Regions from separate parts of the Comamonas sp. Tr-654 genome, predicted to be linked through region 1. Evidence: predicted binding sites of a transcription regulator. Region 1 holds the regulator's gene; the other holds the start of a gene.
The links. Region 1 encodes HrcA, which represses chaperone genes, less so after heat shock. Its sites were predicted from a motif close to TTAGCACTCNNNNNNNNNGAGTGCTAA; they were not measured.

Region 1 (16,181 bases):
TCATCGAGCTTGAAGGCGCCCACGGCCTGCTGCAGATCCTGCGTGCGCGCATTGAGCGCCGCTGCGGCCTGCGTGGCCTGCATGACCAGGGCTGCGTTTTCCTGATTGGTGCTGTCCATATGGGCCACGGCCGTGTTCACATGGGCAATGCCCTCGCTCTGCTGCTGCAGCGCGCCCGAGATTTCACCCAGCAGCCCGGTGACCTGGCCCACGGACTGCATGATTTCCTTCATGGTGGTGCCGGCCTGGCCCACCAGGCCCGAGCCGCTTTCAACCTGGGTCACGCTGGCAGTGATCAGTTCCTTGATCTGCTTAGCCGCCTCGGCACTGCGCTGCGCCAGCGAGCGCACCTCGCTGGCCACCACGGCGAAGCCACGTCCCTGCTCGCCCGCACGGGCCGCTTCCACGGCCGCATTGAGCGCCAGGATATTGGTCTGGAAGGCAATGCCTTCAATCACCTGAATGATGTCCACAATCTTGCGCGAGCTGCTGCTGATGGCGTCCATGGTGTGAACCACCTGATCCACCACATCACCGCCGCGCCCGGCCGTGGCCGAGGCCGTCACGGCCAGAGAACTGGCCGAATGGGCACGCTCGGCGTTCTGGCGCACGGTGACGGTGAGCTGCTCCATGCTGGCAGCGGTTTCGGTCAGCGCGCTGACCTGCTGCTCGGTACGGCTGGAGAGGTTGGTGTTGCCGGCATCGATCTCGTAGGCCGACACGGCCAGCGAGTCGGTGGACTGCTTGATACGGCCCACCAGCTCGGTCAGCGTGTCTTCCATGGTGCTCAGCGCCGTCAGCAAACGTCCGAACTCGCCTTCGGCATTGGAAGAGAACTCCTTGCTCAGATCCCCTGCGGCCACGGTCTCGGCAATCAGGATGGCCTCCTGCAAGGGTGCCACGATGCGGCGGCGCAGGCTGACCCAGGACCAGGCGCAGGAAATGCAGACCCAGCCCCCCAGTGCCAGCAGCCACCAGCGCGAGCGCTCCACCTCGGCCATCAGGCTCTGTGACTGCTGCACCGTCAGCGAGCCCGCCTTGAGCACCTCCAGCACATCGGACATTGCTGACCAGGCAATTCCCATCAAAGCCAGCACAAAAACACTGATGCTGACAAATGCGATTACCAGTCGCTTGCTTACCGTCATATCGATCCCCTTGCCCTGTCCTGCCGAACGCCGTGTTGTGTATTGATGTCGTCAAACCGCACAAACCTGCTCCGACGTGCAAGCCGTGCCCGGGAATTTGCGCGAGTTGCATTTTGCTACATCTGGCTTACCACACAACTTATGTGCAACCCGTATTTCTGCAAGCACCCACGGCTTGTCCCGGCACAACACAGCAGCCTGACGCGACGTCTGAGACAATCAGCGCGTGGAACCCACCGAACTCATACAAACCGTCCTGATCTACGCACTGCCCGTGCTGTTCGCCATCACCATTCATGAGGCGGCGCACGGCTATGCTGCGCGTCACTTTGGCGACAACACCGCAGCCATGATGGGGCGCATCACGCTCAACCCCATCAAGCATATCGACCCCATCGGCACCATCTTGATGCCGCTGCTGCTGTATTTCGCGACCTCGGGCGCGTTTCTTTTCGGCTACGCCAAGCCCGTACCCGTGCGCTTCGACCATCTACGTCACCCGAAGCGCGACATGATCTGGGTCGCGCTGGCCGGCCCGGCCTCCAATTTCGTGCAGGCCGTGTTCTGGGGCCTGCTGCTGATCGTGCTGGTAGGCACAGGTCTGCAGGAGCGCTTTTTCCTCGAGATGTGCCGCGCCGGCATCCTGGTCAACCTGGTGATGTGGGCCTTCAACCTGTTTCCGCTGCCGCCTTTGGACGGCGGCCGCATCCTGGTCGGTCTGCTGCCCTGGAAGCAGGCGCAAGTGCTGGCACGCGTCGAGCCCTATGGCTTCTTCATCGTCATGGCATTGGTGATCGCCGGCGTGGTCGGCAGCTTCTGGCTGCGCCCGCTGATGAGCCTGGGCTACTCGGCCATCGATCTGATCCTCTACCCCTTCATGGCCTTGCTGCGCTGAACCCAGCGCCTGGTCTGCTACTGATATCTGTTGTTGATCCCTATGAGCACCACCCGTTTTCTGACCGGCATCACCCCCAGCGGTACCCCGCACCTGGGCAACTACGCAGGCATGATGCGCCCGGCCATCGACGCCAGCCGCGACAAGAATGTGGAGAACTTCTACTTTCTGGCCGACTACCACGCCCTCATCAAGTGCCAGGACCCCGAGCGCGTGCAGCGTTCGACCATCGAGATTGCCGCCAGCTGGCTGGCTGCGGGCCTGGACCCCAAGCATGTGACCTTCTACCGCCAGTCGGACATCCCCGAGATTCCGGAGCTGACCTGGTTTCTGACCTGCGTGACCGGCAAGGGCCTGCTCAACCGCGCCCATGCCTACAAGGCGGCGGTGGACAAGAACAATGCATCCGGCACCGAACCTGACGACGGCGTGACCGCCGGTCTCTTCATGTACCCCGTGCTCATGGGTGCCGACATCCTGATCTTCAATGCCAACAAGGTCCCCGTGGGCCGCGACCAGGTCCAGCATCTGGAGATGGCGCGCGATATGGCGTCCAGCTTCAACCACATCTACGGCAGCGAGTACTTCACCCTGCCCGAAGCCGTGGTGGAAGAGTCTGTAGCCACCCTGCCCGGCCTTGACGGTCGCAAGATGAGCAAGAGCTACAACAACACGATTCCGCTGTTCGCACCGCGCGAGCAGCTCAGGAAGCTCATCAACAGCATCACCACCGACTCGCGCGCTCCCGGCGAAGCCAAGGAAGTCGAAGGCTCGGCCCTCTTTCAGATCTACCAGGGCTTTGCCAGCGAAGAGGAAAGTGCCGCACTGCGCCAGCAATATGCCGAGGGCATTGCCTGGGGCGATGCCAAGCAGATCCTGTTCGAGCGCATCGACCGCGAAATCGCCCCCATGCGCGAGCGCTACGAGTACCTGATTGCCCATCCCGCCGAGCTGGAAGAGATTCTCCAGGCCGGCGCGGTCAAGGCTCGCAAACTGGCGACTCCTTTGCTGCAACAGCTGCGCGCCGCCGTGGGCATCCGCAATCTGGCGCAGGCCAGCAAGGCCAAAGCCAAGGCAGCCAAGACGGCACTGCCCCAGTTCAAGCAGTACCGCGAGACGGACGGCCAGTTCTACTTCAAGCTGGTGGCTGCCGACGGCCAGTTGCTACTGCAAAGCCTTGGCTTTGCAGCACCCAAGGAAGCGGGCCAAAGCATTGCCCAGCTGCAACGCGAAGGCGCGACGGCGCTGGCCGGCCTGAAGCCGCGCCTGCAGACGCTGGCCGACGTCAGCGACGACCAGGTGATCCAGGCGCTGGAACAACTGCGTGAGGCCGCCGAGCAATAGCTCCTCACCCCCTATGGGACGCTGCCTCGGCACTCATGAGGCAGCGCGGATTTAATCCTTCGCACTAAAGGAACGACCGATGCGCATTGCTGCCCTGGATGACGATCCACTACAACTGGAACTGTTGCAACAAGTCGCGACGGAAGCTGGGCACAGCTGTCACTCTTACCTCAAGGGAGCCGCCCTTCAGCAGGCCCTGCGTCGTGAAAGCTTCGATCTGCTGCTTGTCGACTGGGAACTGCCCGATAGCAGCGGGCCGGACATCGTGCGCTGGGTCCGCGAGCAGATCAGCAAGGAAGTGCCGATCATCTTCGTGACCCACCGCAGCGAAGAGGCCGACATTGTCGAAGGCCTGGCCAGCGGCGCCGATGACTTCATGATCAAGCCCATCCGCGCGGGCGAGCTGCGCGCACGCATCGCCGCCCTGCTGCGCCGCGCCTATCCGCTGACGGCACAAAGCGTGCTGGACTTCGGCCCCTACCGCTTTCTCACCGCTACCAACGGCATAGAGATGGAGGGCAAGCCCGTGGAAGTCACGCACCGTGAATACACGCTCGCGCTGACGCTGTTTCAGAACCAGGGCCGACTGCTCTCGCGCGATCATCTGCGCGAGGTCGTCTGGGGCCATAACGCCGAGGTTCAGTCGCGCTCGCTGGACACCCATGTCTCGCGCCTGCGCAATCTGCTGAATCTACGTGCTGGCCAGCCCTATGCCATCTCGGCCGTTTATGGCTATGGTTACCGCCTCGATGCCCCCGAAACTGCGGAGCCTGCAACCCCGGCTGCCTGAGTTTGAGCAGCCCCTACGCCTCTGATCTTCCAATGCCTGATTTACGTCCAACCCTTCGCTCTACCCGCACCCCTTTGCCCATGCTGGGCGCTGGCATGCTCTGGGTCGTATTCGGGGGGATGACGGCGACAGGTGTCGCCCATGCCCAGATCACGCCGCGCGGCAACGATGCCATGGCCCACCGCGTGGTGAGCGGAGATACGCTGGAGGAGCTGGCGGCCCGCTATCTGGGCGACCACAAGCGCTGGACGGCGCTGCAAAGCCATAACAAGGTGCAGGACCCGCTGCGTCTGCGCCCCGGCTCGGTGCTGGAAATTCCCACCCGCCTGCTGCGCGCGGCGATGGCCTCGGTGGAGTTTGTGCAGGGCGATGTGCAAAGCACGCGCTCGCTCGACCATCTCGCCGACTCGACCAAAGCGCCGGCCCAGCCCGTGCGAAAAGGCCAGCTGCTGCAGGAAGGCGATTCGCTCCAGGTTCCCGCCAATGCCTTTGTCTCCGTGCGCCTGGCCGATGGCTCTCTGGTGCGCGTGCAGTCCGAATCCGATGTCGAGCTGCGCCAGATGCGCCGCAAAGGCCGTGCCGGCAACCTGCAGTCCGTGATTGATCTGCGCGAGGGCGCTATCGAGGCCAACGTGCCCAAGCAAGCCAATGGCGAGCGCCGTTTCGAGGTACGTACCCAGGCAGCATCGACCAGCGTGCGCGGCACCCGGTTTCTGGTCTGGAGCGACGAACAGGGCCGCACGGCTGCTGCGGTCGACGAAGGCTCGGTTGCCGTGCATACGGGCCAGCCCTCTGCACTGCTCAAGCCCGGTCAAGGCCTGTCCGTGTCCGCCGACGGCCAGCTCGGCAAGCCCACGACCATGCTGGCGGCTCCCGATATTGCGGCCTGGCCCGCCTTGATCGAAGACGCCAGCTGGGTCAGCCTGCCCCTGCCCACCATGGCAGGTGCCGTGCGCTATCAGGTGCTGCTGGCCCAGGACAAGGATTTGACGCAAATCGTACGCGGCGGCCTGTTCACCCGGTCACCGGCACGCCTAACGGGTGTGGAAGACGGCAGCTATATTGCCACGATTCGCGCCATCGATGCCAACGGCATTCCCGGCAAACCCAGCCTGCAGGCGCTGCGCGTGAAGGCTCATCCGGTGCCCCCGCTCTATGAGTCGCCAGCGCCCGACGCCACCGTCGGACAGGGTCAGCACGGCCTGAAGTGCACCCAGGTGGCCGAAGCCTCAGCCTACCGTATCCAGGTCATCGCTGCGAACGGCAGCTTTGCCCAGCCCCTGATCGACGCCAGCGAGCTCAAGGACTGCGCCCTGCCCGCCGAGGCGCTGGCCAAGCTGCCCATTGGTGAATATCTGTGGCGCGTGGGCAGCATCCGCACGCTGGGCAACGGCCAGCCGGATGCGGGCCCCTTCGCCGCCCCGCAAAAGATGAAACTGGCCCTGGCACCACAATCGCCCGAGCTGCAGATCGGCGGCGCGCCCGGCGAGGGCAGCAGCCATATTCACTGGGCTGGCGAAGAGGGCCAACGCTACCGCATCGTGGTGGCTAGCGACACCAGTTTTGCCGCGCCCCTGGTCGATACCTGGGTGACCCAGCCGCAGTGGAGCACGCAGGAGCTGGCCGCCGGCACCTACTATCTGCAGATGCAGGTCGAGGATGCCAACGGTCTGCGCAGCAACCTCTCTGCCGCGCGCCAGTTCCAGACCGGCAACTGGGTGACCTCGTCCGAAGGACAGACACTGACTTCCGGCGATGGCCTGCGTCTGATGCGCCAGTAAAAACAATAGCTGCCAGCGCTTGAATTTCATGAAATTACATAGGATTCATACCTTAAATTCATGTTTGGCATGCGCTAGAAGCTACGGTTTTATGAGCATCAACCCGGGCCATCCACATGGTTGAAGCTCCCAGCCCGCGCAAAAGCCGCTTGCAGAATCTGCGCCTGAGCTGGCTGCTGCTCAGCGCCTTCCTGCTCGGCCTGACCTGGTGGCTCAGCGGCCCAGGCCAGCTGCCACGCATCAACGGCATTCTTCAGGACACCTCGGTCTGGCTGCACCAGCGTCCGGCCTCGCCCGAAGTCGTCATCGTGGCCATCGACGATGACAGCATCGACAGCATAGGCCGCTGGCCCTGGCGCCGCGCGCTGCACGCGGCCTTGCTGGATCGCATCGCGCAGGGCCAGCCTCGCGCCATCGGCATGGATGTGGTCTTCAGCGAGGAGGACCTGGACTACCCTGGCGACGACCTGCTGCTGCAGCAAGCACTGAAAAAAAGCGGCAATGTGGTGTTGCCCGTCACACGCGCCGCGCAAAACGGTGCCACCGCTCCGCTCAAGGGTCTTGCCGGCGAAGCAGCCGCACTGGGCCACACCCAGATGCCGATGGATGCCGACGGGGTGGTGCGGCGCTTTTACGCACAGGAAGGCACATCGTCCCAGCCCTGGTGGCATATGGCACAGAGCCTGCATTGCGTGGGCCAAACCGGCCGCCCCTGCCCGCCACCGGCCCAGCCGCCAGCCGGCTTGGCGGCCACCGACTCCTGGCAAAAGCTGCAGCCCCGCTTCATCGCCTTTGCCAAAGCAGCGCAGGACCGTCAGAAAAGCACTGGCTCGCCATTCACCACCTACTCCTATATCGACGTGCTGCGCGGCAATATTCCTGCCGCTGCTTTTCGCGGCAAATATGTGCTCATCGGAGCGACCGCTGCCGGCCTCGGCGAAAAGTTCACGGCGCCCAACGGCCTGAATGCACGCCTGATCTCCAATGTGGAAATGCTGGGCCATGTGCTCAACGGCATATTGCAGGGCACACATCTGGAGCCGGCGTCTGCCCTGCTCAACCGCAGCCTCAATCTGCTGCCCGTGATGCTGGGCCTTCTGGCCCTTGCCTGGTTCGGCCCTTCTGGCGGGCTGATTTCCAGCATCCTGCTGGCCTTGCTCAGTCTGCTGATTGCCGGCCTGGCACCGCGCTGGGGCCATATCCAGACAGAGCCCGCCGCAGCGCTGCTGAGCCTGGCGCTTGCCTACCCGCTGTGGAGCTGGCTGCGCCTGCGCGCCGCAACACGCTTTCTGGCGCTGGAGCTGCGCGATCTGCAGGACCAGGGGCTGCCGACTGCCAGCCACAGTGCACTCAAGGGAGATGCCCTGGATCAGCGCATCTCGGCCGTGGAGCAGGCCTCGCGCCAGCTGCGCTCCCTGCATCACTTCGTGAGCGAAAGCCTGCGCCAGCTGCCATCCGCCACCTTTGTCTGCGGCCGCAACGGACTGGTGCTGCTGGCCAATACCGCAGCCCACCACTATGTCGAAAGCCTGGGCCGCAACCTGCAGCAAGGCGACGACCTGATCTTGCTGCTGGCTGAACTCCGCCACGCCGCCAGTGACGAGGAACACGCTGCCAGAGCGCCCAACGCCAACGCCCCCCTTCTGACCCGCAGCGCCATGCAAAATGCCACGCTGCCGCGTCAAAGCGAGGGGCGCGACTCACAGGGTCGCCACCTGATGCTGCTGAGCCAGACCTTCGAGGCACCGCCCACCTCGGGCTGGCTCATCACCCTGGTCGATATCAGCGACCTGCGCAGCGCACAGGCCCAGCGCGACCAGGCCATGCAGTTCATCTCCCACGATATCCGCGCACCCATTGGCTCCATCATCACCTTGCTGGAGATGCAGCGCACGGGCAAGCGCATCGAGTCGGAGGAGGCCCTCTTCGCCCGCATAGAGGGCTACGCCCAGTCGTCCCTGCAACTGGCTGACGACTTTGTGCATCTGGCCAGAGCCCAGCGGCAGCAATACCGCAGCGAGATTGTGGACCTGGGCCTGCTGGCGGATCAGGCCGTCTCGGACTGCTGGACCCAGGCCAGCCAGCAGAACATGCAACTGGCGTTCGAGCTGCCGGATACCGAAGCCTGCGTGCACGGCGACCCCGGTCTGCTGCACCGCGCGGTCATCAACTTGCTGACCAACGCCATCAAGTACGGCAAGCCGCAGGATGCGGATACCGGCGCGGTGATCGATATCCGTATCGTCGAGCAGGGCAGCTACTGGGGCATTGCCGTGCGCGATCACGGCCCCGGCATGGATGAGGAGTCACTAGCCAGACTCAGCCAGCCCTTTGAACGTCTGCAGCAGCACCAGCGCATGGACGGCGTAGGCCTGGGCTTGGCCTTCACACGCACCGTGGCACAGCGCCATGGCGGCAGTCTGCAGATCAGCAGCCAGCCTGGCCAGGGCAGCACCTTCAGCCTGCTGATCCCCAAGGCCTGAGGGCATCTGAAAACCGGGCAACCCCAGATCCGGAAACGAAAAAGCCTCAGAACTTTGCAGTTCTGAGGCTTGACGTTTTGTGGTGCGGCTGGCAGGAATCGAACCCACGACCCCTTGGTTCGTAGCCAAGTACTCTATCCAGCTGAGCTACAGCCGCAACAGGGTTGTATTCTAGCAGAGCAGAAACAGCCGCCAGATCAAATCTGGCAAATTTTCCGCGTTTGGCCAAAGAAAAAGCCTGCCATCGATGAAGACAGCAGGCTTTCGTGCAGCTTGGTAGGGCGTGGCGGACTTGAACCGACGACCAAAGGATTATGAGTCCTCTGCTCTAACCAACTGAGCTAACGCCCCAACACTGACAACAGCCGTGGCTGCCACCAGAAAAACTTCGCCATTGTAGGGCCTAACGCTTGTGACTCAGAGCATTGCTCACCAGTTTGGATGTGATATCGACAATCTGGATCATCTTGTCGTAGTGCATACGCGTAGGGCCGATCACCCCCAGAGTGCCTACCACCTTGCCGTCAAGTTCATAGGGGGCGCTCACTACGGAGAGATCTTCAAACGGTACGGTCTGGCTCTCGCCACCGATATAGATGCGCACGCCATCGGCCTGATTGGAGAAGTCCAGCAGCCTGAGAATCTGCGTTTTCTGCTCGAACAGGTCGAAAGCACGGCGCAGATTGCCCATGTCGCTGGAAAAATCACTCACCGACAGCAGATTGCGTTCGCCGGCGATCACCACATCCTCACGATCATGGTGGCTCATGACTTCGGCGCCGACATTCACCGCCGCCTGCATGAGGCTGGCAACCTGGCCCCGCAATTGCTCCACCTCGGTTTGCAGCCGCGCACGCACCTCCTCCATTGTCAAACCGGCGTAATGGTGATTGAGGAAATTCGAGGCTTCTATCAGTTGCGAGGACTCGTAATCCACATCCGTGAAGATCACGCGGTTTTGCACATCGCCTTCGGGCGAGACGATGATGACCAGAAAGCGCCGCTCCGACAGGCGCACGAACTCGATATGCTTGAAGACGGAGCTGCGACGCGGCACCATGACCACGCCCACGAACTGGGAGAGGTTGGACAGCAGGTTGGCCGCATTGGCGATCACCTTCTGCGGCTGTTCGGGCATCAGGCCGGGCGTTACAAGATCGGAGCGATCCACTGTCAGCATGGTGTCGACAAACAGGCGGTATCCCCTGGCTGTCGGCACGCGGCCTGCCGATGTGTGAGGGCTGATGATCAGGCCCATCTCTTCCAGGTCGGCCATCACGTTGCGTATGGTGGCAGGCGACAATTCAAGCCCGGATGCACGTGAAAGAGTGCGCGAGCCGACTGGTTGACCGTCAGCGATGTAACGCTCGATCAGCGCTTTGAGCAATAACTTGGCACGTTCGTCGAGCATGATTTCATTTTAATGATGTAATTTCCCAGATGACATCCACGTTCCACCATATTGCCCTGATCGGCAAGTACCACACACCGGCAGCAGGGGTTCCCTCCGATGCGGCCAGCGAAGCACTGCAACGGATTGCCGGTTATGTGCGCAGCATGGGTTGTGAGGTGATTCTGGATACCCAGTCAGCCATCTATGCGGGCCTGCCCGATTACCCGAGCATGGACGTGGATGGCCTGGGCAAGCATTGCGACCTCGGCCTGGTAGTGGGCGGTGACGGCACCATGCTGGGCGTGTGCCGCCATCTGGCGCGCTATGGCACACCGCTGGTTGGCATCAACCAGGGCCGCCTCGGGTTTGTCACCGACATTGCTCTGGATGAATTTGAAGCCTCCATCACGCCCATCCTCCAGGGCGAGTACGAGGAAGACGAACGCACGCTGATGAATGCTCGTGTCATGCGCGACGGCCAGTGCGTGTTTGAAGCCCAGGCCATGAATGACGTGGTGGTCAACCGTGGCTCAACCTCGGGCATGGTGGAGTTGCGCATCGAGGTCGGCGGCAGCTTTGTCTCCAACCAGCGCGCCGACGGATTGATCGTGGCCACCCCCACGGGCTCCACTGCCTATGCGCTCTCGGCCGGCGGCCCCATGCTGCACCCCTCGATTCCAGCCTGGGTGATGGTGCCCATCGCGCCGCACAACCTCTCCAACCGCCCCATCGTGCTCTCGGACGCACAGGAGGTGACTATCGAGGTGGTGGGCGGCCGTGGCGATGCCAGCGCGAACTTTGACATGCAGTCCCTGAAATCACTGCAGCATGGCGACCGCATCCTGGTGACCCGCGCCGATCACAGCGTGCACTTTCTGCACCCCAAGGGCTGGAACTACTTCGACACCCTGCGCAAAAAGCTGGGCTGGAACGAGGGAGGCGTCTGACCATGGCCTTGAAGCGCATCGTCCTGCGGGACTTTGTGATTGTCCAGTCACTCGACCTGGACTGGCAGACCGGCTTCACGGTGCTGACCGGCGAAACCGGCGCCGGTAAATCCATCATGCTCGACGCCCTGCAGTTGGTGCTGGGCGCACGCGCCGATGCGCAGGTGGTACGCGAAGGCTGCCCCCAGGCCGATATCTGCGCCGAGTTCGACTGCCCCCCCCACATTCACGAATGGCTGGAAGAGTCGGGGTTTGCGCAGGAGCAGGATTTGCTGCTGCGCCGCGTCATAGACAGCCTGGGCCGCAGCCGCGCCTGGATCAATGGCTCGCCCGCCACGGCCACACAGCTGCGCCACCTGGGCGATCAGCTGATCGACATTCATGGCCAGCATGCTTGGCAAAGCTTGACCCGGCCGGACGCGGCACGCGCCATGCTGGATACCTACGGCGGTATTGAAACCGCCCAGCTCAAGTCGCTGTGGCAAGACTGGCGCCAGAGCCATCAGGCTCTGGAGCAGGCTCTCTCGGCCCAGGACAATCTGCAGCGCGAACGCGAGCGACTGCAATGGCAGATATCCGAGCTGGACAAGCTGTCGCCGCGCGCCGAAGAATGGGATGAGCTCAACGCCCAGCACACGCGCCTGTCGCACGCGCAGACCTTGATGGACTCGGCCCAGTCATGCCTCCAGCTGCTGGAAGATGACGATGCAGGAGCGGCCACCCCATTGGGCAGAGCCCACCACCTGCTGCAGGACCAGGAGCATCTGGAGCCCGAGTTTCAGAGCATTGCCGACGTGCTCGGCTCCTGTGTGGCCCAGTTGCACGATGCCCGCCACTCGCTGCAAGCCTATCTGCGCCGCGCCGATCTGGACCCCGAGCTGCTGGCCGATCTCGACGAACGCCTGTCGCTGTGGATGCAGTTGGCTCGCCGCTACAAGCGCACGCCCGAAGAGTTACCCGCTCTGCTCGAAGGCTGGAAGCAGGAGCTGCACCAACTGGATGCCGCCGTCGATGTCGAGGGTCTACGCGCCAGAGAGCAGGCTGCCCAGCTCAAATATCAGGCCGAGGCGCGCAAAATTTCGCAGCAGCGCACCCTGGCTGCTCCACGCCTGTCACGCGCCATCACCCAGTCCATGCAAAGCCTGGGCATGAAGGGGGGCCGTTTCGAAGTGCAGCTGGAGCATGCCGAAGCCGCCAGCCCTGCCGGCACGGACGGGATCACCTTTCTCGTGGCCGGCCATACCGGCGCCACGCCCAAACCCGTGGCCAAGGTGGCATCAGGCGGCGAGCTGTCGCGCATCTCGCTGGCCATTGCCGTAACCACCAGCGAGCTGGGCCAGGCCGGAACCTTGATCTTTGACGAGGTGGACTCCGGCGTGGGCGGAGCCGTGGCCGAAACCGTGGGCCGCCTCATGCACTCTCTGGGCGGGTCGCGCCAGGTGCTGGCCGTCACCCACCTGCCCCAGGTCGCTGCCTACGCAGACCAGCATTACCGGGTGACCAAGCGCCCCAAGTCCAACACCACCATCAGCAGCGTGGACCCGCTGGCGGGCGAAGAACGCGAGATGGAAATGGCCCGCATGCTGGGCGGCGAGCACCTGTCCGAAGCAACCATGGCCCATGCCAGAGAAATGCTGGCCATGGCAAGATTACCTGCAAAGCAGGCCGCCAACAGCGCCCTGCGTTCATCGGCCACCCCGGCCCGAAGTGCCAAGGCCAGCACGGCAGCCCGCAAGAGCGGCAAAGTCAGAGGAGTTTGAAATCATGTCCATGGAGATTGTTCTGATCAGCGGCATGTCCGGATCGGGCAAATCCGTTGCGCTGCACGCGCTGGAAGATGCTGGCTACTACTGCGTCGACAACCTGCCCCCGGAATTGCTGCAGTCCTTTGTGGAGCTCAAGCTCAACCATCAGGACGAGAAAGTGGCCATTGCCATGGATGCACGCAGCGCCAAGGGCCTGCCCCAGCTGCCCGATCAGTTGCATCGCCTGAAAAAGCAGGGGCTGATGCCGCGCATGATTTTTCTCGACGCCGACAGCAGCACGCTGATCAGGCGCTTTTCGGAAACCCGCAGGCGTCACCCCCTGTCCCCCGGCTCCCTGACCAACGAGCGCCAGGCACTGGAGCTCGATATCGAAAAGGAGCGGGAGCTGCTGGGCCTGCTGCGCGACCGCTCCATCGTCATCGACACCGGTGACCTCAAGTCGGCGCAGCTGCAAAGCTATATCAAGCAGATCATCGAAGCACCGGCAGGACAGATGACGCTGATGTTCCAGTCCTTTGGATTCAAGCACAGCATGCCCATCGACTCGGACTATGTATTTGACGTGCGCATGCTGCCCAACCCCTTCTACGACAAGGAACTGCGTGCCTTGACGGGCCTGGACAAGCCGGTTTCCGACTATCTGGGCGCCCTGCCCGAGGTGCAGCAGATGCAGCTGGACATACAGCAGTTCCTCGAACGCTGGCTGCCGCTGCTGGCCAGAGACCATCGCAGTTACGTCACCGTGGGCATAGGCTGCACGGGCGGGCAGCATCGCTCGGTCTTTCTCGTCGAAGCTCTTGCCCGGCACTTCGAGAAGCAGTGGCCCACCGTGCGCCGCCACCGCTCACTGGATTTCCGCGACAAGTTCATCCAGGTCTCTCAACAGTTCCTGGCCCCGGAAGCCGTCCACCCGATCAGCTGACCCGCATGCTCAGCCCTCAGACGCCAGCCATGCATGTGCTGCTGCTCGAAGACGACCCGGCCATTGCACGAACGGTTTGCTACGCACTGGAGCGCGAGGGCATTGCCGTCACCCACAGCCTGCTGATCGCCGATGCGCGCCAGCAATGGAGCAGGACAGCGTTTGACGTGCTTCTCATGGACGTTGGCCTGCCCGACGGCAACGGCCTGGACTGGTGCCGCGAGCTACGCTCTGCCGGCTCGATTGTTCCGGTACTGGTGCTCAGCGCCAGAGGCGAGGAGATGGACAAGGTTCTGGGCCTGGAACTGGGCGCGGACGACTATCTGACCAAGCCCTTCAGCCCGCGCGAACTGCTGGCGCGCACCCGCGCCCTGCTGCGCCGCTCCAGGCAATTTCAGCCTGCAGCGCCCGCCCAGCTTGCGAAGGCTCTTCAAATAGATGAGCAAGGCCAACGGGCTCTGATCCACAGCAAGGCGCTGGATCTGACCAGGCGCGAGTATCAGCTGCTGCAGAGCCTGGTCAACGCAGCGGGCCGCATACTGAGCCGCGACGCCTTGCTGGAGCAAATCTGGGGCCTGGACAGCGAGAGCACGGACCGCACGGTGGACACCCATATCAAGACCCTGCGCGCCAAACTGCGCGAGCGCTTGCCCGATCAGGAGCTCATCGTCACCCACCGCGGTCTGGGCTACAGCCTGAACCAGCCCGGATAGCCGGTATGCGTCTGGGCCTGCGTCTCTTCTTTGCCTTCTTCCTGATCAACGGCCTGGCCGCCTTTTTTGTGCTGCGCGTCTTCATGGTGGAGATCAAGCCCAGCGTGCGCAAGGTGACCGAGGACACGCTGGTGGAGACCGCCTATGCACTGGCCACCCTGGCCAGTGCCGACATGGAAAAAGGCCTGCTGCAAGCAGGCGCGGACAGCTCCTTTGCCACCCAACTGCAGGGCTACACGCAAAAGCCGATACAGGCCTGGATCTGGGACACACGCAAGACCACGCTGGATCTGCGCATCACCGTCACCGACGCCCGGGGCATGGTGCTGTTCGACTCTCAGGGCAAGGACCAGGGCGCCGACTACTCGCGCTGGCGTGATGTCTATCTGACGTTGCGCGGCGAGTATGGCGCGCGCACCACGCGCGCCGTCAAGGAGGACGAATCCAGCAGCGTCATGTATGTCTCGGCGCCCATCATGGTGGACGGCCAGATTGCCGGGGTGCTGACCGCCTCCAAGCCCTCCAGCTCGGTACAGAAAATCGTCGACAGCGCGGAGCAGAAAATTCTGCGCGGCGGCCTGCTGTTTGTGCTGCTGTCCGCCGCCGTGGGCTGTGCCGTGACTTGGTGGTTTGTGCTTCACGTGCGCCGGCTGCGCAACTATGCGCAGCATGTACAGGCCCCCACGCTCAACGAGTCTGCCCACCCCGCACAGACCTCGGCTCCTGCGGCCATACCCGACATGCCCGGCGAGCTGGGCGAGCTGGCCCAAGCCATGGACAATATGCGCAAGCGCCTGGAAGGGCGCGACTATATCGAGGGCTATGTACGCGCCCTGACCCACGAACTCAAAAGCCCGGTGGCCGCCATACGCGGCGCGGGCGAGTTGCTGCAGGAAGAGCTGCCGCCCCAGGACCGGGCCATGTTCGCCAGACAGGTGGTGGACCAGAGCCTGCGCCTGCAGAACCTGATCGACCAGTTGCTCCAGCTCAGCCGTCTCGAACAGCGTCAGCAACTGGACACCAGCCATGGCTGCAGCCTGATGGAATGTGCCCGGCAAGCCATGAACTCGCTGCAAAGCCACGCCGAGCAACGCGGCATGGCCATGCGCCTGAGCGGCGTGGACAGCAGCGGCCCCTGGGAGGCAGGCCTGGTCATTCTGGCCATCAGCAATCTGCTGCAGAACGCCCTGGATTTCTCTACAGAGAACAGCGTGATCGAGCTCGAGCTGGCCCCGCATCGCATCACCGTCAGCGATCAGGGCCCAGGCGTGGCCGAGCCCTTGCTGGCCCGCCTGGGCGAGCGCTTCTTCACGACGCCCAGACCCAACGGAGAGCGCAGCGGCACCGGGCTGGGCCTGTCCATCGTCACCCGCATCATGCATCTACATGGCGGCAGCATGCAGGTCCACAATCGTCACCCCGGCCTTGCCGTGACGCTGGATTTCGCACCCGAAAGCTAGGCGGCCAGAGCTTTCGGGCAGGACTTCACACCCGCTTCACAGACTTCATTGCGTCCACACAGTCGCTGCCGACACTGGTCCTGAAATCCCTCATTCAGGAGCACGCATGAAAAACCGACTGCTGTTCAAGACAGTCTCACTGCTGATCGTTCTGGCCTTGCTCATGGCCGGTCTGTCCATGATTCAGGATGTGGTCAAAGACCGCATCCGCAACCGCGACTACGCCGTGCAAAGCGTGGTCTCCAGCCTGGCCGGCACGCAGACGCTGATCGGCCCGGCCCTGGTGCAGAACTGCACGGAAACCACCAGCACGACCAATGGCAAAAAAGTGGAATACAGCACACGGGAATTCCAGCGCATGCTGCTGCCCGACACGCTCAACCACGACGCCAATGCCAAGATGGAGGAGCGCTCGCGCGGCCTGCATCACATCAACACCTATGTGCTGCACGACCAGATATCGGCCGGTTTTGCCAATGCCGCGCAGTATGCGGAGCTGCCCAAGCCCAGCGAGCCCAACGCCGTGGTGCGCTGCAAGA
Region 2 (16,181 bases), 190 kb from region 1:
ATGCGAACGCAATCTTTCAATCCAGGTCAAGGCATCCCCATGCAGGTCAAGCTCACCACCCTGCTGCTGTGGGCGATTGCCGCTGCGGTGGTGGTGTTCTGGACACTCCGGTTCGTTGGCAGCGCCAGTGAGCAGTTACCCTCGGTCCTGCCTGCGCAGCCGGTGCAGGCCAATGCCCAGGCCATGGCCAAGGCTTTGGGGGCGGTCGCCGCGCCTGTTGCCGCCGTGGCTGCACCAGTGGCCAGCCGCTATGCCTTGCTGGGTGTACTGGCCGGGCGTGAAACTGGTGGCGGTGCCGCCGTGATTGCCGTGGAAGGCAAGGGCAGCAGGGCCGTGCGCGTGGGTGAAGCCGTGGAGGAGGGCGTGATTCTGCAATCTCTGGCGGCGCGCGAAGCGCGACTGGGTCCCGCCAACGGGCCGGCCAGCACGGTGCTGCAATTGCCCAGGCCACCCATGGCGTCATTCAACTGAGTTCGAGCCGCAGCCACTGCCCATAGGCGGGCGCAGGCAAGGTCCATTCATGGCTTTGCGGCAGCTGGCGGCCATGCTGCAGCAGCCATTGCGCGCAGCGCGCCACGCCTGCGTGGCAGATCCACACCATATGTGCGCTGTCGCCGGCGGCTGCGTCTTGCAGCGCTTCGTGAACGCGCTGCAGCATGTCTGCCAGGGATTCGCCGTCGCCGGGCGCATGCAGCGCCAGATCCTGCGCCCAGGCGCTGATGGCGGCTTCGCCGATGTCATTCCAGCGCATGCCTTCCCAATGGCCGAAATCCATCTCCAGCAATCTGCGGTCGGCGGTGGAGACGAAATCGGGCTCCAGTGCCTGCAGATCCAACGCCAGCTGTCTGCACCTCTTTAGCGGCGAATGGCGGATCTGCAACTGTCCATGCAGGGGCTGCAGAGATGGCAGCAAGTCCTGTGCGGCCTGCCGGGTGGCCTCTGCATCGGCGGCGATATCGAGGCGGCCGTAACAGCGCTCGGTGTCGATCAAGGGGCGTGCGTGGCGCACCAGCCATAGTGTTTTCATGCCTGAAGCAACTGGCGCAGGTAGATGCAGCTGGTCAGCAGCAGCGCCAGTTCATTGAGCTGCTGGCAGGCGCCCAGGCAATCGCCCGTCATGCCGCCCAGACGCTTGCGCAGCCAGCGCTGCAGCAGCCAGGTGGTGACCAGCATGGCTCCCAGTAGGCTGGGCACAAAGCTCCAGACGCCAAGCCAGCCCAGCAGCCCCAGTGCCGGCAGGCACCAGAGGCCGCCGGTCAGCAGGCCTTGCCAGCCCAGTTGCCTGCCCGCGATATGCAGGGTCTTGCTGCTCGCGACCAGGCCGACATGGGGCAGGCTGTGCATCAGCACCAGCGGCGCAAACCGCGACAGCACATGAATGCAGCACACGAGGATGAGCACCGGCACCGGCCCCCAGAACGACTGCATCACGGACAGCAGCAGGGCGATCAGCACGACCTTGGTCAGCAGGGCCATGAGCAGGGCCATCACGCCATAGGCGCCGATGCGCGAATCCTTCATGATCTCCAGCGCGCGCTCGGGCGCGACCAGGCCGCCCAGCCCGTCGGCAACGTCGGCCAGGCCGTCCTCATGGAAACCGCCGGTCAGCCAGAGCGTGCCGGCGGTGCTGATGAGCGCCGCCGCCAGCGGCGACCAGGGGCTTGCCGGCAGCAGCCACAGCAGGGCTCCCAGCAGCAGCGCAGCCCACAGGCCCACCAGCCAGCCCACTCCCGGCAGATGCGCGGCGCTGGCGCGCTGCATCTCGGGGCTCCAGCCCACCCAGGCCGCCAGACGTCCAGCCACGGGGATGCGGCTGAAAAACTGGACGGCCAGCAGATAGTGGCGCAGGGCTTGCATGGGTTGTGAATAAAAAAGGAGCTAATTGCGCTTGATATTCATGGATTTCAGAGTCTTCTTTATCTGAAATTCATGCTGAGTAAGCGGCAGAAGCTCCTGTTTTTTACTTCAGGAACAACTGGTACGCAGGATTGCCGGTTTCCTCGACCCAGGGATAGCCAAGGTTCTTGAGGAAGCTGTCGAACTTCTTGTGGTCCTTGGCCGGCACCTGCATGCCGACCAGGATGCGGCCGTAGTCGGCGCCCTGGTTGCGGTAGTGGAACAGCGAGATATTCCAGGTCGGCGCCATCAGGCTCAGGAACTTGAACAGTGCACCGGGACGCTCGGGGAAGACAAAGCGCAGCAGGCGCTCGTCCTGGGCCAGCGGCGAGTGGCCGCCCACCATGTGGCGCAGGTGCTCCTTGGCCATCTCGTCAAAGGTCAGGTCCAGCGCCTCGAAGCCGTTCTTCTGGAAGTTCTTGCAGATCTTCTCGGACTCACCCTTGGTCGGCGTGGTCAGGCCCACAAACACATGGGCCTTACTGTCGTGGCTGATGCGGTAGTTGAACTCGGTCACGCTGCGCGGGCCGCCGGGCAGCTTGCCCACCACCTCGCAGAAATGCTTGAAGCTGCCGCGTTCCTCGGGGATGGTGACGGCGAACAGGGCTTCGCGTTCTTCGCCGACCTCGGCACGCTCGGCCACAAAGCGCAGGCGGTCGAAGTTCATATTGGCGCCGCTCAGTATGGCGGCGTAGGTCTCGCCCTTGGTCTTGTGCCTGGCCACGTACTGCTTGATGGCCGCCACGCCCAGGGCGCCCGATGGCTCCACGATGGAGCGGGTGTCGGTGAAGATGTCCTTGATGGCGGCGCAGACAGCATCGGTGTCCACGGTCACATAGTCATCCACCAGGCCCTGGGTGACGCGGAAGGTTTCCGCCCCCACCAGCTTCACGGCCGTGCCGTCGGCGAACAGGCCCACATCGGCAAGCTCCACGCGCTCGCCCGCCTGCACAGACTGCATCATGGCGTTCGAGTCCTTGGTGTGCACGCCGATCACCTTCACCTCGGGGCGCACGGCCTTGATGTAGTTGGCAATGCCGGCAATCAGGCCGCCGCCGCCGATGGGCACGAAGATGGCATCCAGACGCTGGCTGCCCAGCTTTTGCAGCTGGCGCAGCATTTCCATGGCGATGGTGCCCTGGCCGGCAATCACATCGGGGTCGTCAAAGGGGTGGACAAAGGTCAACCCTTCGGACTTTTGCAGCTTGACGGCGTGCTTGTAGGCGTCGGAGTAACTTTCTCCGGCCAGCACCGCCTCGCCGCCCAGAGCGATCACGGCATCGATCTTCACCTGGGGCGTGGTGGTGGGCATCACGATCACGGCGCGGCAGCCCAGCTTCTTGGCGCTCATCGCCGTGCCCTGGGCATGGTTGCCCGCGCTGGCGCAGATCACGCCCTTTTGCAGCTGCTCGGCCGTCAGATTGGCCATCTTGTTATAGGCGCCGCGCAACTTGAAGCTGAACACGGGCTGCTGGTCCTCGCGCTTCAGAAGCACTTTGTTGTGCAGGCGGCGGCTGAGATTCTTGGCAATGTCCAGATCCGACTCCACGGCTACGTCATAGACGCGTGCATTGAGGATGCGAGTCAGATAATCGGCAGGGGTCAGGGCTTGGGTCATGGTGCAAATCGAAAGCAGAGCACCAGAGCCAGGGTAATCAGCCTGCCGGGTGCATGGAAGCCGACCATGATAGGCGCTTGCTTGCTGCGCTGCAGTACTCGCTCAAGAGGTGCATGCTGTTGCTCTGAGAAACCCGGGGAGCAGGCACGAAAAAAAGCCCCTAGCTCAAGAGCTAGGGGCTGAATCCACCATTAGAGGAGGTGGAGGAGACAAGGGGTGCGATACAGATCGGGATTAACCAGTAATCTGCAGTCTGCCTGCGGGTTTGACCTCACAGGTAACGCTTGGGTTGTATTGTATGAGGCTTGTGTTTTCTGTGCATCAAAAGATTCGGGTTTTTATGTATTTGATGCAAAATTGCAACAGTTACGAGAGGAAAAACAATGGAATGCACGGTTAGTTGGACAGGCGCGGCCACCGGAACGCGCTCGGGCATGGGTTTTGTGGCAGAGACCGGCAGCGGCCATGTGGTCAATATGGATGGCGCGCCGGACGAGAAGAACCCGGCCAACGGCGGTCGTAATCAGGCTCCGCGCCCCATGGAGATGCTGCTGGCCGGCGCCGGCGGCTGCACGGCCTACGATGTGGTGCTCATCCTCAAGCGTGGCCGCCACGATGTGAAGGGCTGCAGCGTGCAGTTGACTTCCGAGCGCGCCGATGTCGACCCCAAGGTGTTCACCAAGATCCATATGCAGTTCACGGTCAGCGGCAAGAACCTGCCTGCCGGCGCCGTCGAGCGTGCCATCGCCATGAGCCACGACAAATACTGCTCGGCCACCATCATGCTGGGCAAGACCGCCGAAATCACGACGGGTTTCGACATCGTCGAAGCCTGAGTCGTACTCACGATCACAAAGAACGGGCCGCTAAGGCCCGTTTTTTGTTGAACAAAGTGTCCGTCTCCGTGTGATACGTCAGATACGGTGCGCTGTAATAGTCATGACCTTGGCTGCCACACGCATCAGTCCCTGGGCAATCGGGGGCAGTTGCATCGCACCTTCATCGATCGCTGCAGCGGCATGACGTTCCTCGTCATCCTTCATGCGCTCGACTACGGCACGCGACGCCTCGTCCTCCTCAGGCAGGCGGCCCAGATGGCTGCCCAGGTGGGCGGAGACCTGGTTTTCGGTCTCGACCACAAAACCCAGGCTGGTGGCATCGCTGATCTTGGCGGCAATCGTGCCGATGGCAAAAGCGCCCGCAAACCACAGCGGGTTCAGCAGCGAAGGCCTGCCACCCAGGGCATGCAGGCGTTCCCGGGTCCATGCCAGGTGGTCCATTTCTTCGCGCGCGGCATGCAGCAGATGTTCGCGCAGCTCCATGTCCTTGGTGACCATGGCCTGGGCGTTGTACAGGGCCTGGGCACAGACCTCGCCCACATGATTGACGCGCATCAAGGCTGCAGAGAGCCGTCGCTGCTCATCGCTTAAATCGGCTTCGGCAATTCCTGTAGCGGGCGAACGTTCGGAGGCAACCGGGTCGGCAAAGAGAGTGCGAAGAGCTGCATCGGCAGCGGTCAGAAACTTGTCCATGGTGAAAAGAGCTCAGTGCGGCGCCCGTGTGGCGTCAATGCACATAAGGTACACCAGAGTGATTCATCCGCAACTTGCGTTGGGGCAATGCTAGGCTGAAACCCCTAAGGGTGTGCCCGCTAGTACGGTCCGGAGTTTGTTGCGGTGGTGCAACGAAAACGCGCCGAATCGAGCAGTTTTGGGTGAATTCCTTTGCGCTGGGCTCGGGGGTCTGGTGCAATAGACCCAACTTCCCCACCAGGAGGTTGGCGCGGGAAACCGGTGGAGCTCGAGGCTCAAGTCTCTCTCCCATAGAACCGGCGCCCTTCTAAACCTTGGAGTAACTCGTAATGAAAAAATCTCTGATCGCCCTGGCAGTGCTGGCCGCTTCCGGCGCCGCAATGGCTCAATCTTCCGTGACTCTGTTCGGTATCGTTGACACTGGCGTGTCTTACGTGAACAACATCAACGCTGCTGGCGACAGCAAGTACGGTGTTGGCACCAGCGGCAACGCAACCAGCCGTCTGGGCCTGCGCGGTACTGAAGACCTGGGTGGCGGTCTGAAGGCTGGCTTCTGGCTGGAAGGCGAAATCTTCGGTGACAACGGCAATGCTTCGGGCTTTGACTTCAAGCGCGAATCCACAGTGCGTCTGTCCGGCAACTTCGGTGAAGTTCGCCTGGGTCGTGAAACCACCCCCACTTTCCGTGCTGGTCTGAAGTATGACCTGTTCGGCGCTACCGGTATCGGCCAATTCATGGGCTACAAGGACTGGGCTGCTTCCGGTCTGGCTGACGGCAACACGATCCGTAAGGACAACATGCTGTCCTACTCTTCGCCCAATTTCAGCGGCTTCACCGGCAACATCAGCTACGCTTTCGACGAAAAGGCTAACCAAGCTACTCTGGGTGGCAAGGGTGGTCGTTACATCGGTGGTAACGTTGGCTATGACAATGGCCCCCTGAGCGTGACTGCTGCTTACGGCACTCTGAGCTACGGCAATCTGGGTGACCGCGACGAAATGTCCATCGGCGCTTCCTACAACTTCGGCGTGGCCAAGGTTGTGGGTCAGGCTCAACAGATCAAGTACAAGCCCAACGCTGGTTCCAGCGAAAAGTTCAACAACTACGCTCTGGGTGTCTCGGCTCCCGTGGGTGGCGTGGGTGAAGTGAAGGCTCAGTACGCTTTCTACGACCAAAAGGGCGACAACACCAAGGCTCACCAACTGTCTCTGGGTTATGTACACAACCTGTCCAAGCGCACTGCTCTGTACGGTACCGTGGCTTACCTGAAGAACAACAAGAACTCCGGCCTGGCTCTGCAAGCCAAGGACGTGAACACTTCTGTTGGTCTGGGCAAGAACCAAACCGGCGTGCAAGTTGGTATCCGCCACGCTTTCTAATCAATTGCTGGTGTAAGCCAGTAACTGTTTAAAAGCCAAAGGCCTGTCGAAAGACAGGCCTTTTTTGTTTTTCCGGGTTAGACCTTAAAGGGTGATTGCTGAGAGGTTTGCCCCCAGAGGGAAAGGCCTGTGTTGCGCTTGTGCCAATGCTCGCGCGGTTGAGGAAAGCATTTCTAGAATGAATTTTCCACCAACTGTTTGCGAATTGAATTAAGAGAGAGGCAACACAATGGCAGCTTCATTTGTGAAAAAAACATTGGCCTTGGCTGTGCTGGGAACCATGGGAACTCTGGCATATGCACAAAGCAGCGTTCAGCTATATGGCATTGTGGATGCGGCAATTCGCCATACGAATAATGAGGGAGCGAATAAAAGCGGTCTGACCAAAATGATTGGCGGCGGCATGTCCGAAAGCCGCTGGGGTATCAATATCAAGGAAGACTTGGGCGGTGGCCTGTCGGCGATTGCCAATCTGGAAAATCGTTTCTGGACGGATTCTGGCACTCCCAGCACCGCACAGCCTTATTTCGCCCAGTCCTGGGTGGGCTTGCGCAGCACCAGCTTTGGCCAGCTGACCATGGGTCGCCAGTACAACGTCTTGTTCGATCTGGTCACCTCTACCTACGCATCGTTCCCATATTCCCCTTATATGGATGCCTACAAGCCTGAAATCGGCATGTCTCTGGGCGCGCGCGCAAACAATATGCTGAAGTACGTGGCCGAGTTCGGCCCTGTTCGTGCGGGCTTGCAGTACTCGTTTGACGAGAGCAATACCTTTGCGAAGAAAGGGGCTGGAGTGGATATGACTCCAGGCGGCCTGGCATTGAAGACTGCAGGCGGCTATCTGCGCTATTCTGCCAACGGCATTTCTGTGGGCGGTGCTTTCCAGCGCTCGACCTTGCCAGCTGGCACCGATGTGGATGCCTGGACATTGGGCGGCTCCTATCGCACCGGGCCTCTTTATCTGATGGCTGGCTACGGCCAGAACAAGGTCAAGGATAGTCTGGCGGCTGCGGGCGCAGGTGCTGCTTTTGATGCCGGCTTGCTCAATGCATATTGGACAGGTTCGTCCAATGGTGGCTTTATCGCGGGCAATGCCCCTGGCAATTTTGCCAACAAGCGTGAGATGTTCAAGGTGGGCTTTGGCTACCAAGTCACGCCGCAGCTCAATGCCGGCATGCACTACTACCATGCCAAGCAATCGGGATCGGCGACTGGCGCTTTCAACGGCAAGGCAGACTTTATCGTTGCCGTGGCCGACTATGCCTTTTCCAAGCGTACCGATGCCTATTTCGCGGTGGACCACACCAAGACCAAAGGCGGTGCGGGCGTGATGCTCGATGCCAATGGCGCGAAAAAGCGTACCGGCATCACCATCGGTCTGCGTCATCGCTTCTGAGGCGAATCCTTGGACAAAAAAAGCCAGCCGATATCGGCTGGCTTTTTTGTGTCCGGAGAAGAGCCGCTCGTGAAGCGCGACTCAAAAGGAAAAGGCCGCATCTGCGGCCTTTTCCTTTTGTGCAAAACCGGATGGTGCATACCACCCGGTAGCAGCAGAGCAATTACATGCCCATGCCGCCCATGCCACCCATGCCGCCCATGTCGGGCATGGCAGGAGCTGCATCAGCCTTGGGGGCTTCTGCGATCATGCACTCGGTAGTCAGCAGCAGTGAAGCCACGGAAGCGGCATTCTGCAGAGCAGTGCGAGTCACCTTGGTGGGATCCAGGATACCCATTTCCAGCATGTCGCCGTAGCTGTCGTTGGCAGCGTTGAAGCCGTAGTTGCCGGAGCCGTTCAGCACGGCGTTCACGACCACCGAAGGCTCGCCACCGGCGTTGGCCACGATTTCGCGCAGAGGGGCTTCGATAGCCTTGAGCACCAGCTTGATGCCGGCGTCTTGTTCGGCATTGCCGGTAGCCAGGGCACCAACGGCTTGCTTGGCGCGCAGCAGGGCCACGCCACCGCCGGCCACGATGCCTTCTTCCACAGCAGCGCGGGTGGCGTGCAGGGCGTCTTCCACGCGGGCCTTCTTTTCCTTCATTTCGACTTCGGTGGCAGCGCCAACCTTGATCACGGCAACACCGCCGGCCAGCTTGGCCACGCGCTCTTGCAGCTTTTCACGGTCATAGTCGCTGGTCGCTTCTTCGATCTGAGCGCGGATTTGCTTGACGCGGGCTTCAATTTCAGCAGCTTGGCCAGCACCGTCGATGATGGTGGTGTTTTCCTTGCCGATTTCGACGCGTTGAGCTTGGCCCAGGTCTTCCAGGGTCACCTTTTCCAGCGACAGGCCCACTTCTTCAGCGATGACCTTGCCGCCAGTCAGGATGGCGATGTCTTCCAGCATGGCCTTGCGGCGGTCGCCGAAGCCAGGTGCCTTCACAGCCACAACCTTCAGGATGCCGCGGATGGTGTTGACCACCAGAGTCGCCAGGGCTTCGCCTTCAACGTCTTCGGCAATGATCAGCAGAGGACGGCCGGCCTTGGCCACAGCTTCCAGTGTGGGCAGCAGGTCGCGGATGTTGCTGATCTTCTTGTCGAACAGCAGCACGAAGGGGTTGTCCAGAACAGCGGCTTGCTTTTCGGGGTTGTTGATGAAGTAGGGCGACAGGTAGCCGCGGTCGAACTGCATGCCTTCGACGACGTCGAGCTCGTTGTCCAGCGACTTGCCTTCTTCAACCGTGATCACGCCTTCCTTGCCGACCTTGTCCATTGCGTCAGCAATGATCTTGCCCACGGATTCGTCGGAGTTGGCGGAGATCGAGCCGACTTGGGCGATTTCCTTGGAGGTGGTGGTGGCCTTGGATTGCTTCTTCAGCTCTTCCACCAGGGCGGCGACAGCCTTGTCGATGCCGCGCTTCAGATCCATGGGGTTCAGGCCGGAAGCCACGTACTTGGAGCCTTCGCGCACGATGGCCTGGGCCAGCACGGTAGCGGTGGTCGTGCCGTCACCGGCGATGTCGTTGGTCTTGGAGGCCACTTCCTTCACGAGCTGGGCGCCCATGTTCTGCAGCTTGTCCTTGAGTTCGATTTCCTTGGCCACGGACACGCCGTCCTTGGTCACGGTGGGGGCGCCGAAGGAGCGCTCCAGCACCACATTGCGACCCTTGGGGCCCAGGGTAACCTTGACTGCGTTAGCCAGGATGTTCACGCCTTCAACCATGCGTGCACGTGCTTCACCGCCGAAAACTACGTCTTTTGCTGCCATTTTTGGCTCCTAAAGAATGGGGTTCAAATGTCCTGCCAGCGCTTATCAATCAATCGCCGGCAGCTATGAATAGGGGAGGTGTTCGGGAAGGATTACTTCTCGACGACTGCGAACAGGTCGTCTTCCTTCATGACCAGCAGCTCGTCGCCGTGGATCTTCACGGTTTGGCCAGAGTACTTGCCGAACAGAACGCGGTCGCCGACCTTCACGTTCAGGGCGATCAGTTCGCCCTTGTCATTGCGCTTGCCGGGACCCACAGCCAGCACTTCGCCCTGGTCAGGCTTCTCGGTGGCAGCATCAGGGAGCACGATGCCCGAGGCTGTCTTGGTTTCGTTTTCGAGGCGCTTGACGATCACGCGATCGTGCAGGGGACGCAGGTTCATACCAACTCCTAAATACATCAACAAAGTTGAAACAAGACTTGCCAGCCATCCTGGCCGACATTCGGAATATCTAGGGTCAAGCTGTTAGCACTCAACCCCATTGAGTGCTAATAATAAGGCAATTTCCCGAGCTTTCAAGACCTCCCCCCAGCCGATCAGAGGGCAAATTGGTCAAGGAGCAGGGTTTGTTCTGAGCCATGTGTAACGTGTTTTTACAAATAGGCCTGGCTTTTGCTCTGCCAGAACATGCCTCTAGAAACCATGACTGCCCCGGCGCAGCGCGCCCAGGATCTGCTGCAGACAGACGTCTTCATTCCTCATATGCGCCAGGTCGGGCGCTGCGAGAGTTCGCTTAGGGAGCTGAATCTGATGTGGCGGCTCATAGAGTCCTCCGCCAAGATGAATTGCCCTCAGGAAGCGCAGGCCTTGTTGCCCATGATGGCCGCCACGCGTGGCGGCTTCGAGCGGCTGGAGCAGGATCTGGTGCGCTCCATGGTCATGCAGGCGGTGGCTGGAGTGACGGCAGGGCTGTCCAGTCAGGCACAGCATCTGATCGATACTCTGGTGCGCAATCTCTACGAGCGCACGGCCGATGTGGGGTTTCTGGCGACCGATGCCGTGCTGTGCAGTTTCATGGCTGGACTGGATGGCGATGAGGCAGTCATCACCCGGCGTCTGCAAGCCTACCGGAGCAAATACACGGTCTATGCGGACATTCTGCTGCTGGATGCAGAAGGCCAGGTGCGAGCGAGTGCGCGCAAGAGGAGTCTGGCCACAGATCAGCCATGCCGGGATGCGTTGATTGCTCGTGCGCTGCAAAGCCCAGGCTTTGTGCAGAGCTTTGGTGCAACCGACCTGCTGCCCGGCCATGACTGCGGTCTGATCTATGCGCATCGCATGCTGGACCCCATCAACAGGCAAGCCATGGGCGTGTTGTGCCTGTGCTTCGACTTCGAAGGCGAGATGCAAGGCATCTGGAGCGGACGCGACCAGGTCGACGGCAGTGGCGCACCAGAAGCGCAGACCAGCATCGCCCTGCTGCTGGATGAGCAGGGCCAGGTGCTGGCCAGCAGCGATCTGCACTGGATTGGTGTGGGCGCGAATGTGCGGCCTCACCGTGATGGTGCGAGCGTGCTGCATGTGCATGGAGGATGCACCTATCTGGTGCAGTCTGCGGCATCGGCAGGCTATCAAGGCTATATGGGCCCTCAGGGCTGGCGAGCGCAGATCATGACGCCGCTGGAGCTGGCCTTCGGTCTTCAATTGCAAGCGGGTCTGGATGGGCTGGATCCCGCGGTGGCTCAGGGCCTGCTGACACATGCGCACCGTTTCTGCCCGCCTCTGCACGCCATCCACAGCGCGGCGGACACCATACGCCGTGTGGTCTGGAACGGGAGAGTGATGACTGCAGGCAAGCAGATGGACAACACGCGGCTGCAAGCCGTTCTGGAGCAGATTGGCGAGACGGGGGCGCGGACCAACGAGGTCTTCTCTCAATCCATTGATGCGCTCTATGGCACGGTGCTCAATACCGCACTGCGGGACAACAGCCTGCTGACGAGTCTGCTGGTGGATCTGCTGGATCGTAATCTCTACGAGCGCGCCAACGACTGCCGCTGGTGGGCCTTGACGCCGCAGCTGTCCGATTTGCTCGAGGCCCTTGCCCTGGGGGAGAGGGCCGGGGATCTGGTGAGCGAGGTGTGCGGGTTGCTCACCGCCATTCACGATCTCTATACGGTCTACCAGCAAATCATGGTCTATGACGCCCGCGGCAAAGTTGTGGCCGTCAGCCAGAGAGGGCAGGCAGAGAGCCAGGAACTGCTGGGTAGCCATATAGAGGCGGACAGCCTGCACCAGGTCCTGGCGCTGGCGGGGACCCAGGCCTATCACGTGTCTCCATGGCGGCCCTGTGTGCAGCACGAGGATGATGGCCCGACCTATGTCTATCACGCGGCCATACGCAACGCCGACGGGATGGTGCTGGGCGGGATTGGCCTGGTGTTTCATGCACAGCGTGAGTTCAAGGCCATGCTGGAAGGCGTGACCGACGTGCAGGCAGGAGGCGCAAGCAGCAGACAGGTGGCTTACCTGAACCGATCGGGCATGGTCATGTCCTCCTCGGATGTGCAGCTGCAGCCAGGCATGCGGGTGGATCTGCCGCCGCAGATGCTGGCCTTGGCGCCAGGCCAGAGCTTGGCCCGTGCCATGGTGTACCAAGGTCAGTACTGCGTGGTGGCGATAACGGCGGGCAGCGGCTACCGGGAGTTCAAGCGCAGCGACGGCTATCGCGAAGAGGTGCTTGCGCTGTCCGTGCAGGCTTTTGGTGCCGTGCAGGACGATGCGCTGGCGGCTGTCGGTCGTCGCAATACCAGGGTGCAAGGCCTGGCGGCGCCCAGTCAGGGCAGCGCATTGGGCATGGAGATGGCGACTTTTTTTGTGGGGCGCAGCGTGCTTGCCGTCGATGCGGCCTGCGTGCTCGAGGCCCAGAGTGCCTCGGCCATCGCCCCCGTTTCAGCCGGTCGCTTGCCGCACTGTGTGGGTACGCTGGCGAGGCGCAGCCAGGGAGTCGTGGCCGGCTATGTCTGGGTCTTTGATCTGGGAGCACTGCTCTTTGGCAAGCCCGTGACCAGGACGGCGCAAAGCCAGGTGATCGTGCTGGAGCATCAGGGGCTCAAGCTGGGCGTGCTGGTCAGCGATCTCGAAGGCGTGGTGCGCTTCGAGAGCGGGCAGTTGCGACTGGCTCCTGCAATGGCGGGTGCGGCAGATCAGCTGGTGGACTGCTTGATCCGTGCCAATGACGGAGATCTGCTCATCCAATGCCTGAACGTGACGGCCCTGGTGCGCATGCTCAAGGCGCCACTGCCGACGAGCAGGATGCTGGGGGCTGAGCGGGCCGGGCCGCTTATTGAACCGGGAACGGGTTCTTTTCGTCGCGAGGGGCGCTGAAGTCCACGGTAGGTGTGGTCTTGATTTCGTACTGGCTGCGGTCCTTGCCTTCGATCCACTTCGGAGGCTTGCCGCGGCCGGTCCAGGTCGCGCCGCTTTCGGGGTCGTAGTACCTGGCCTCGACCTTTTTCTTTTCTTCAGGCTTCCAGGGGAAGACCTGCTGAGAGGTAAAGCCGAAGGTTGCGATCAGTTGCTTGACGGTGGCCAGGGCTTCCTTGGCTTCGGTGCTGCGCGCTTCTTCGATGCGCTTGTCCAGTGCACTTTTCTGAGCGATGAGTTCTTGATAGCTTGGCATTCTGGATTCCAGAGATAGTGTGAAAGGTCAGCACTGATTGCCGCCTTTGTTATTGTTTTGCAAAACCATTCATTTTGGCGCAAGTGCGAACGCGCCGCATTGTTGATGTTGCGTACACTCAAACTGAAAAGGGGGGCGCATCATTTTGAAGGTCTGCACACATCACTCTGGATGATCCGGTCTGCAGCTCAGTCCTATTTGTCGCCGGCGGCCATAGCCTGCAGGGCCGAGCCGGTCATGCGATAGCGGATCCACTCGGTCTGCGGCAGGGCGCCCAGGCTGTCATAGAACTTGATGGAGGGCGTGTTCCAGTCCAGGCAGCTCCATTCAAAGCGGCCGCAGTCCTTTTCCAGGGCAATTCGGGCCAGATGCTGGAGCAGGGCCTTGCCGGCGCCGTGGCCGCGTGCGTCAGGCGTGATGTACAGGTCTTCCAGGTACAGGCCGTGCTGGCCCTGCCAGGTGGAATAGTTGAAGAAGTACACGGCAAAGCCCACGGCCTGACTGTCAATCTCGCAGATCAGGCCGAAGACGGCCGGGTTGGCGCAGAACAGCGTGCGACGCACATGGTCGGGCGTGGCCTTGACTTCATGTTCGGCCTTTTCATAGATGGCGAGTTCACGCACAAAGTGCAGGATCAGGTCGATGTCCTGCTCGGTGGCGGGGCGGATATGGAGCTGGCTCATTAAATAACAGGAAAAAGTGGACCCAGCGCTTGATAGTCAAGCGCTTTCTGCTATGGTTTTGATATATCAGGCGACCTGGCGCTCGGGCTCGCTCTGAGCCAGAGTCACAGGTAGGAACTGGCACAGGATCTGGAAATGGTCCTCGAAGAACTCGGCTTCCATGAGTGGCAGATCGGCAACCGGCACCCAGCGTGCCAGGGCCGCGTCGTCCGCCCCCTGTACCGGGGGCAGACTGGGCTGCACGCCCAGATCCAGATAGTGCACATGGGTGATGGTACGCCCGCGCAGGCTGCGGTCCGGGTGATCGAAGACTTGAACGGCCTGCAGGGCCGCCAGCAGATCGGCCTCGCTGATGGAGGAGCAGGTTTCTTCACGCAGCTCGCGCATGCAGGATTGCCAGAGGCTGTCACGCTGCTCCAGAAATCCGCCGGGCAGCGCCCACAGGCCCTGGCCCGGAGCATGGCCGCGCTGGATCAGCAGCACCTGGTCCTGGCCCTTGGCACGGCAGCGCAGCAGCGCATCCACGGTGACGAACACCGGTGCATAAGGTGCCTTGGCCCAGGCACGCTTGTAGTCCTGCAGCATATGCCATTCTTTTTGCAGGCGCAGATACAGCGGTGTCTGGGCCCATCGGCGCAAAAAGTCCAGCGTGCTCTCTGGCATCTGGGAGGAAAGCCTGGCCAGGGCGGCACCCATGGTCTCGGGCGAGGCGTCGCCTTCACCGAAGAAGATTTCGCGCAGCGGCGTGGCGTCGAACTGGCCCAGGCGCGGCAGGCTGATCAGCTCCCAGCCCGGAAAGCGTGCCAGATAGCTGCTGCTGGAGTCCTTGAAATGTCCGACCAGAGCCACGCTCGCGCCTTCGGGTACATGGGCCTGCACGGCTTCGCGCACGGCATGCACCCACAGGGGCTCGTTGTAATAGTCGCGCACGGGAACGCAGCGTACGCGCTCGGCATCCTCTTTCGATAGCGCACTGCGCAGCATCTGCGCGCGCTCCTGCCAGCTGAAAGGGTTTTTGGGATTGGGCGCCTGCCAGGCGCTGCCCAGTACCACCACGACCTGGCGAGCACGCTCCAGTGCGGAATGCAGCAAAGCCATATGGCCGTTGTGCAGAGGTTGGAAGCGGCCGATCAGCACGGCGGTATGCAGGGGCACCGAGGTGGGCAGAGTCTCGGGTGCGGCGGCGATGACACGCTTGCTGGAGGTGTTGGGACTGGCTTGAGGCATGAGAGCGAAACCCGTACAGAAATCGGCGCCCGCAAGGGCAAAATATGGATAAAAAGCGTGCCAAGCGCTTACTGGGCAAGCGGAATTAGCTCACTTTTTAATGTTTAATCAGGCCCGGTACGGCCAAAGTCGGCATTCGAGACAGGCCGCCAAGCGCTCGGCCGCACCCAAGGTGCTGCAAGGCGTTGCCAGCTTGTCTCAAGCAGATGCCGGGCATTGCTATTCGTAGTGTGCCGCAATCGGCATCTGCCGGCCCGTGCCAAAGGCCCGTGGGCGTACTCTGAGCATGGGCGGAGCCTGGCGGCGCTTGTATTCGCTGCGGAACACCAGCTTCTGCACGCGGGCAATGGTCTCGGGGCCGCCGGCTTCTGTGCGCAGCCTGTCCACAAAGGCAGCAGCCTGCGCATATTCCTTGCTGGACAGGTGCTGGCCTTCGATATGCCATTTGAGAATCTCGTCGAGCACGGCATAAGGCGGCAGGCTGTCCTCGTCCTTCTGGCCGGGAGCCAGTTCGGCCGAGGGCGGCTTGTCGATGACGGCCTGCGGGATCAACTCGCGGCCCGCATGGCGGTTGATATGGCGTGACAGCTCGAAGACCTCGGTCTTGTACAGATCGCCGAGCAGGCCCAGGCCGCCGTTGGTGTCGCCATACAGGGTGCAGTAGCCCACCGAGACTTCGGATTTGTTGCCTGTGGTCAGCAGCAGATGGCCAAAGGCATTGGAGAACTCCATCAGAGTTGTGCCACGTGCGCGGGCCTGCAGATTCTCCAGCGCCAGGCCCTTGAGCGGTTCGCCAAAGCTGGCCTCGAACTGGCGTGCATAGGTGGTGACCAGTTCCTTGATGGGGTGCTCGTAAAGCCTGATGCCCAGATTGCGACACAGCAGCACGGAGTCGTCGACCGAGCCCGCCGAGGAGTAGCTCGACGGCATGGTGATGCCGACCACGTTATCCGCTCCCAGGGCGTCGACGGCCAGGGCCAGCGTCAATGCCGAATCGATGCCGCCCGAGCTGCCGA

Region 2: groES (co-chaperone GroES) is a predicted target of HrcA. The motif match lies at 10,099-10,125, and genes of this name have one in related genera.

What each region holds. Positions count from the first base shown of each region.
Region 1 is NZ_VWWQ01000003.1:411,731-427,911, forward strand. It holds gene F3J24_RS11535 (methyl-accepting chemotaxis protein) at 1-1,148, opposite strand, end outside; gene F3J24_RS11540 (site-2 protease family protein) at 1,375-2,043, shown strand; gene F3J24_RS11545 (tryptophan--tRNA ligase) at 2,086-3,387, shown strand; gene F3J24_RS11550 (response regulator transcription factor) at 3,467-4,177, shown strand; gene F3J24_RS11555 (FecR domain-containing protein) at 4,252-5,958, shown strand; gene F3J24_RS11560 (CHASE2 domain-containing protein) at 6,075-8,441, shown strand; tRNA gene F3J24_RS11565 (tRNA-Arg) at 8,522-8,598, opposite strand; tRNA gene F3J24_RS11570 (tRNA-Ile) at 8,716-8,792, opposite strand; gene hrcA (heat-inducible transcriptional repressor HrcA) at 8,845-9,852, opposite strand; gene F3J24_RS11580 (NAD kinase) at 9,882-10,781, shown strand; gene recN (DNA repair protein RecN) at 10,784-12,541, shown strand; gene rapZ (RNase adapter RapZ) at 12,546-13,469, shown strand; gene F3J24_RS11595 (winged helix-turn-helix domain-containing protein) at 13,499-14,182, shown strand; gene creC (two-component system sensor histidine kinase CreC) at 14,188-15,642, shown strand; gene creD (cell envelope integrity protein CreD) at 15,749-16,181, shown strand, end outside.
Region 2 is NZ_VWWQ01000003.1:604,268-620,448, reverse strand. It holds gene F3J24_RS12550 (general secretion pathway protein C) at 1-471, shown strand; gene F3J24_RS12545 (histidine phosphatase family protein) at 464-1,027, opposite strand; gene F3J24_RS12540 (adenosylcobinamide-GDP ribazoletransferase) at 1,024-1,857, opposite strand; gene ilvA (threonine ammonia-lyase, biosynthetic) at 1,961-3,514, opposite strand; gene F3J24_RS12530 (OsmC family protein) at 3,898-4,350, shown strand; gene coq7 (2-polyprenyl-3-methyl-6-methoxy-1,4-benzoquinone monooxygenase) at 4,429-5,046, opposite strand; gene F3J24_RS12520 (porin) at 5,376-6,425, shown strand; gene F3J24_RS12515 (porin) at 6,655-7,824, shown strand; gene groL (chaperonin GroEL) at 7,988-9,631, opposite strand; gene groES (co-chaperone GroES) at 9,724-10,014, opposite strand; gene F3J24_RS12500 (chemotaxis protein CheW) at 10,276-12,960, shown strand; gene F3J24_RS12495 (H-NS family nucleoid-associated regulatory protein) at 12,917-13,255, opposite strand; gene F3J24_RS12490 (GNAT family N-acetyltransferase) at 13,450-13,938, opposite strand; gene F3J24_RS12485 (bifunctional nicotinamide-nucleotide adenylyltransferase/Nudix hydroxylase) at 14,005-15,165, opposite strand; gene F3J24_RS12480 (NAD+ synthase) at 15,385-16,181, opposite strand, start outside.